DNA from 3 places in the Halomonas sp. A29 genome. Region 3 is predicted to be linked to each of the others. Evidence: predicted binding sites of a transcription regulator. Region 3 holds the regulator's gene; each other region holds the start of a gene.

Region 1 (2,265 bases), on a different contig from region 3:
GTGGTGCCCACCTTCCTGCACTACAACGTGCCGTTGATCGCCTTTGGCTGGTTGGCGGCAATGATTCTCTGACAGAGTTCACCTGCCAGGGCTCATCTGACTGGGATCATCCCAGGCCGCAGCAGCTCTTGAACTTGCGCCCGCTGCCACAGGAGCAAGGGTCGTTGCGGCCTGGCTTGAGGCGGGTGACGCTGGGCGTGCCATCCAGGTAATACCAGCGCCCCGCCTCGCGCACGAAGCGCGAATTCTCTTCCAGCACGCCCCAGCGCCTATCCTCGCGAAAGGTCGCACGAAAGTGTACGCGGCCCTGATCGCCGTCCTGCCCATGATCCAGCACTTCCAACCGCACCCAGCGCGTACCGTCGCCCAGATCCAGCGTCGTGGGGCGGGTGCTCTCGTGCCAGGTATCGCGCAGATACTCCTCGAGCCCCATGGCAAAGGCGCTATAGCGGGAGCGCATCAGTGCCTCGGGCGTAGGCGCCGGTTCACCGGCATGGAACCGACCACAGCAGTCGGCAAGAACAAGGCCGCTGCCGCAGGGGCAGAAAGGCGTAGTGGAGTTCGACATGGCTCACTCTTTTCAATCGGGCCGTTCGTACGGGCCGCCATCATAGCCGATACGCGGCCATCGAACCGACCAGGTGACGCTCCCCTGGCAGCGAAGTTTCCTTCCCCGCTGCCGCTTCTACACTGTGACCCAACACGTGCCCGTTCCAAGGCGAGCAGAGACTCATCGCCCGACATGGCACCTAGATGCCTGACCCAAGGAAATAAGTAGTTGGGCAACGTTCTTGCGCCAGATCACTGCAGCGCAGCATTACGTATGTTACATCTGGCTTCACACCAAGCTTTCGGAGATAAGGAAATGCCCGAACGCCGCGACGATTCCCCCACCGCCTGGCATGCTCTCACCGCAGAGGAGGCCCTCGAGAAGCTCGAGAGCCACAAGGATGGGCTCAGTGACGAGGAAGCCACCTCGCGACTGGACCGATACGGCCCGAACCGGCTCAAGCAGGAGAAGGGGCGCCCCTGGTGGAGGCGGCTGCTCGAACAGTTCAACAATATCTTGATGATCATCCTGCTGGTGGCCGCGGTAGCCAGCCTTGCTCTCGGCCATACCCTGGATGCCCTGGCCATCGTCGGGGTGGTGATCATCATCGCCCTGATCGGCTTCATTCAGGAAGGCAAGGCCGAACAGGCTCTCGATAGCATCCGCAACATGCTTTCGCCCCAGGCAGCGGTGCTGCGCAACGGCCGGCGACGAACGCTCGCCGCAGAAGAGCTGGTGCCCGGTGACATCGTCATGCTCGAGAGCGGTGACCGCGTTCCCGCCGACCTACGCCTGCTCGAGGCCAGGCGCCTGCGCACCGAGGAAGCGGCACTGACCGGCGAGTCCACGCCTGTCGACAAGCAAACCGACTCCGTCGACGAGAGTGCCGATCTGGGCGATCGCGCTGCCATGGCCTATGCCAGTACCATCGTTGTCCAGGGCACGGCCCAGGGTCTGGTGGTGGAAACCGGCACCCATACCGAGATCGGCCGTATCTCCGAAATGCTGCGTGGCGTGGAGAAGCTCAAGACACCGCTGCTCCAGCAGCTCGATCAGGCCGGTCGCGTGCTGGCTATCTTCATCCTGGGCGCCGCCGCCCTTACCGCCGCGATCGGCGTGGTCATCCACGACCAACCCATCAGCGCCATGTTCATGGCGGCAGTGGGCCTGGCCGTTGCCGCCATCCCCGAGGGCCTGCCAGCCATCGTCACCATCACCCTGGCGCTGGGCGTCCAGGTCATGGCCAAGCGCAACGCCATCATCCGCCGCCTGCCGGCGGTGGAGACGCTGGGCTCCATCTCCACCATCTTCTCCGACAAGACCGGCACCCTCACCCGCAATGAGATGACGGCCCAGGCGATCTGGCTGCCCGAAGGCGAGTTTCGTCTCTCAGGCATCGGCTTCGACCCGGACGGCAAGTTCCACCTGGCTGCGGAGGGTTCGAAGGACGGCGAGCACGGTGAGGAGATCGCGCTGGACGACCATCCGACCCTGGCCCATTTCCTCAAGGTCGGCGTACTGTGCAACGACGCCGAACTTGCCCAGGAGGAGGATCGTTGGAGCATCCACGGCGACCCCACCGAAGGGGCCCTGGTGGTGGCCGGCGCCAAGGGTGGCTTCGACACCTGTGAGCTGCGCGACGAGCACCCACGCCAGGACGCCATACCCTTCGAGTCCGAACGCAAGTACATGGCGACGCTCAACGAGCTGGAGGG
Region 2 (2,265 bases), on a different contig from region 3:
AGCTGGGCATCAGCGCGGTGAAGATCGAGGGTCGTCAGCGCAGCCCGGCCTACGTATCGAAGGTGGCCAGCATCTGGCGCCAGGCACTGGACCGCCTGGAGCGAGCGCCGGAGCGCTTCCACCCCGACCCCGCCTGGATGGCCGGCCTCGGCGAGGTCTCCGAGGGCGCCACCACCACCCTGGGCGCCTACGAACGCCGCTGGAAATAGGAGGTTTCATGTCATCCGATTCCCTGCAGCTCGCCCTGGGCCCGGTGCTGTTCTACTGGACCCGCGAGCGCTACGCCGACTTCTATCGCGAAGCCGCCGGCTGGCCGGTGGAGATCGTCACCTTGGGCGAGTCCGTCTGCTCGCGCCGCCGCGACATGAAGCTCGACGACTGGCTCGGCATCGGCCGAGAGCTGACCCAGAGCGGCAAGCAGGTAGTGCTGGCGAGCCAGACGCTGATCGAGTCAGAAGCCGACCTGCGCGACCTGCGCAAGCTGTGCGACAACGGCGAATTCACTATCGAGGCCAACGACCAGAGCGCCCTGCAGCGCCTGGCTGCCGCCCGCCTGCCCTTCGTCGCCGGCGCCGCACTGAACCTCTACAACCCCGCTTCCATCGGCGTGATGGCCCGCGCCGGCATGCGCCGCTGGCAGGCGCCGGTAGAGATGTCGCGCAGCGATCTCACCCGGCTACTCGCCGACAGCAAAGCCGAAGGGCTCGACCAGCCCTGCGAGGTGTTCGCCTACGGCCACCTGCCACTGGCCTGGTCGTCGCGCTGCTTCACCGCCCGGCGCCACCAGAAGCCCAAGGATCGCTGCATGTTCGTGTGCCAGAAGTATCCCGAGGGCCTGGCGCTGCGTTCCCAGGAATCCAAGGAAGTGTTCACCCTCAACGGCATTCAGACGCTTTCCGGCGCCTGCCAGGACCTGCGCCACGAGGTCAGCGACATGGCCGCAATGGGCGTAGCCGTGGCGCGCCTGAGCCCCCGCGCCGAGGGCATGGCCGAGGTGGTCGCCGCCTTCGACGCCGCACGCCGCGGCGAGCTGCCCGCCGCCGACCCACTGGCCCTGGTAGACGCCGAGGTATGCGACGGTTACTGGTTCGGCCGACCGGGTATGGACAACAGCCGGCTGCCCGCCGGCTGAGCCGCCCGCGATGAGCGCCTTTGCGGCCGTGTTCGAGCCCCGCCAATCGGCGGGGTTCATCGTTCCCCACGGATCCAACTGGCCTTTTTCTGACTTGGATCATGTTCTCCCGCTGCCGAAGGCACTAGCCTTCACACACCATATGTTGTGTATAGAAACACCAAACGGCAGCACATATAGGGAGATTACGGTGAACGCCCCCACAAGCCAGGCCGGCCCGCGCCGCATCGACGTCGCCTCGACCGTCAACGAGTACCTCGAACGCGCCGATTGGCGCGTGCACGCCAACGCCAACCAGGGCTACTCCCTGGGCGGGCTGATCCTCAACGTCTCGGGCAAGCTGATCGCCAACTACTGGCTCGACGAGGTCTACCCGGCCGAGGTCGGCGCCGCCCACCGTGAGGGCGACCTGCACATCCACGATCTCGACATGCTGTGCGGCTACTGCGCCGGCTGGTCGCTGCGCCAGTTGCTGATCGAGGGCTTCAACGGCGTGCCCGGGCGCGCCGAGAGCGCACCGCCGCGCCACCTCTCCAGCGCGCTTGGGCAGATGGTCAACTTCCTCGGCACGCTACAGAACGAGTGGGCCGGCGCCCAGGCCTTCAGCTCCTTCGATACCTATCTCGCCCCCTACGTGCGCAAGGACGGCCTCGACTTTGCCGCGGTGAAGCAGGCGATCCAGGAGTTCATCTACAACCTCAACGTGCCGTCGCGCTGGGGCAGCCAGACGCCCTTCACCAATCTCACCTTTGACTGGGTGTGCCCGGCGGACCTGCGCGACCAGGTGCCGATCGTCGGCGGTGAGGAGCAGCCCTTCACCTATGGCGAGCTGCAGGCGGAGATGGACCTGCTCAACCGTGCCTACCTGGAGGTGATGGAGGCCGGCGACCGCCAGGGACGGGTGTTCACCTTCCCCATCCCCACCTACAACATCACCCCGGATTTCGACTGGGAGAGCGACAACGCCGAGCGGCTGTTCGCACTGACCGCCAAGTACGGCCTGCCCTACTTCCAGAACTTCCTCAACTCCGACCTGGAGCCGCACATGGTGCGCTCCATGTGCTGCCGCCTGCAGCTCGACCTCTCCGAGCTGCTCAAGCGCGGCAACGGCCTGTTCGGCAGCGCCGAGCAGA
Region 3 (2,265 bases):
CTTGAGTCTCGGCGTTCAGGACCTGGACCCCAAGGTGCAGCGCGCCGTGAACAGGGTCCAGCCACGCATTCTCACCGAGGCCCTGCTCGACGAAGCCGATCGCCTCGGCTTTCGCTCGCTCAACCTGGACCTGATCTACGGCCTGCCTTTTCAGACTCGCGACAGCTTCGCCACCACCCTGTCACAAGTGATCGCCATGGCACCGGCGCGCCTTTCGGTGTTCAACTATGCTCATATGCCGGAGCGCTTTACCGCCCAACGGCACATTCGCGCCGAAGACCTGCCTCGGCCCGAGGAGAAACTGGCGATACTGCGCACTACCATCGCCATGCTGACCGAGGCGGGCTACGTGCACATCGGCATGGATCACTTCGCCCGCACCAGCGACAGCCTGGCCATCGCCCAGCGCGAAGGCACGCTACAGCGCAACTTCCAGGGCTATTCCAGTCATGCCCAATGCGACCTGGTTGGGCTAGGCGTCTCGGCCATCTCCTGCATCGATGACGCCTATGCCCAGAACCACACCAGCCTTGACGCCTATGAAGCGGCCCTCGACGGCAGCCGCTTGCCCACCGCAAGAGGTATCCGGCTGAACTTCGACGACCGTGTCAGACAGCATGCCATCGAGCGGCTGATGTGCGACATGGAGCTGGACATGGCCGAGCTGAGCGAAACCTTCGGCATCGATGCTCCCCGTTACCTGGCGGATGCCCTGGCACGGCTGGAGAACCTCCAGCGCGACGGGCTCGCGCTCATGGAAGGGCCGCGGATTATTGCAACCCCCATCGGCCGGCTGCTGATCCGACACCTGGCCATGGCCTTCGATGCCCGCTCGCCGCTGCTGCCCGATGCTCAGTTCTCACGCATCGTCTGACCTCAAAGGGCTAGCAAGAAAGTTCTAAACATACTGCGGCCAAAGGTCGCAAGAGGCATTTTACCGGCTACAATAATGCTCCATAATGCGTCAATGATAACGATCCAGGAGGTGGAGCATGCCGGTCAACGCGGCCAATGCAGTCGGCAAGCGGCGTTCGTTGCTGCATGAAACCCGCTGCCAGAACTGCAGCTTGAGTTCGCTATGCCTGCCTCTCGCCCTGGAGCTCGAGGACATGGAGCAGTTCGACGCCATCATCCGGCGTCGCTCACCCTTGAAGAAGGGCGAATCGCTGTTCCGTCAGGGCAGCGCCTTCAGCAGTGTCTTTGCCGTGCGCTCAGGCAGCCTCAAGCAGGTCACCACCGAGGGCTCCGGCGACGACCAGGTCACCAATTTCTACCTGCCCAGCGAACTGGTCGGCCTCGATGGCATCGACGAAGAGATCTATCCCGGCAGCGTGATCGCGCTCGAGACCACCACCGTGTGCGAGATCCCCTTCGATCGTCTCGACAGTCTTTCCGAGCAGTTGCCCGAGCTACGAGGCCAGCTCTACCGCAGCATGAGCAAGGAGCTGCGCGATGACCGCAAGATGATGCGCCTGCTGTCACGCAAGACCGCCGATCAGCGCCTGGCCAGCTTCTTCTCCAGCCTGTCGGACCGCTTCCGCCGCCGCGGCTACTCGCCCTACAGCTTCCGCCTCTCCATGTCGCGTGCTGATATCGGCAACTACCTGGGCCTGGCCGTGGAAACGGTCAGCCGCATCCTGGGGCGCTTCCAGCAGCAAGGGCTGGTCGAGGTCTCTGGGCGCGAAGTGAACATTCTCAATCTCGAGGCATTGGTGGCCCAGGCGCAGGACGATCACTGAGCCCATAATTCGCAACTCCGATCGAAGAGACCCGCCCGGCAATGCCGAGCGGGTCTCTCTGTTTGGTCTCTGTTTGGCGGCACTAACCGGCTATTCAGCGATTGTGCGAAAGCTCCAGCGCGTCGATTCGACGCTCGCGCATCCGCACCTGCTTGGACTCCAGCCCTTCGAAGTCGAACAGCTCACGGTCGGCCAACTGAGACGGTGCCACGTTGGTCACCGCCTTGAACATGGTTTCAATGCGCCCAGGATGCTTGCGCTCCCATTCGGAAAGCATCTCCTTGACCACCTGGCGCTGCATGTTGGGCTGTGAGCCACACAGGTTGCAGGGAATGATGGGAAAGTCCATCAGCCGTGCGAATTCGGCGATATCCGCCTCGCGGCAGTAGGCCAGGGGACGAATGACGATATTCTTGCCGTCATCCGAGAGCAGCTTGGGCGGCATGGCCTTGAGACTACCGCCATAGAACATGTTGAGAAACAGCGTCTCGAGAATGTCCTCGCGATGATGGCCCAGCGCCACCTT

Evidence for each region. The regulator FNR, encoded in region 3, switches genes on or off when oxygen is low (the NO sensors DNR and NnrR bind a similar motif). The targets are predictions, from matches to a motif close to TTGATNTANATCAA.
Region 1: the regulator FNR is predicted to act here: its motif matches at 792-805, upstream of SPH52_RS06145 (cation-translocating P-type ATPase).
Region 2: the regulator FNR is predicted to act here: its motif matches at 1,222-1,235, upstream of SPH52_RS19305 (ribonucleoside triphosphate reductase).

The regions. Positions count from the first base shown of each region.
Region 1 is NZ_JAXQPR010000003.1:18,616-20,880, reverse strand. It holds gene SPH52_RS06155 (Na+/H+ antiporter family protein) at 1-72, shown strand, start outside; gene SPH52_RS06150 (YchJ family protein) at 107-568, opposite strand; gene SPH52_RS06145 (cation-translocating P-type ATPase) at 866-2,265, shown strand, end outside.
Region 2 is NZ_JAXQPR010000011.1:77,732-79,996, reverse strand. It holds gene SPH52_RS19315 (peptidase U32 family protein) at 1-209, shown strand, start outside; gene SPH52_RS19310 (U32 family peptidase) at 218-1,132, shown strand; gene SPH52_RS19305 (ribonucleoside triphosphate reductase) at 1,323-2,265, shown strand, end outside.
Region 3 is NZ_JAXQPR010000001.1:86,677-88,941, forward strand. It holds gene hemN (oxygen-independent coproporphyrinogen III oxidase) at 1-874, shown strand, start outside; gene fnr (fumarate/nitrate reduction transcriptional regulator Fnr) at 993-1,739, shown strand; gene ttcA (tRNA 2-thiocytidine(32) synthetase TtcA) at 1,834-2,265, opposite strand, start outside.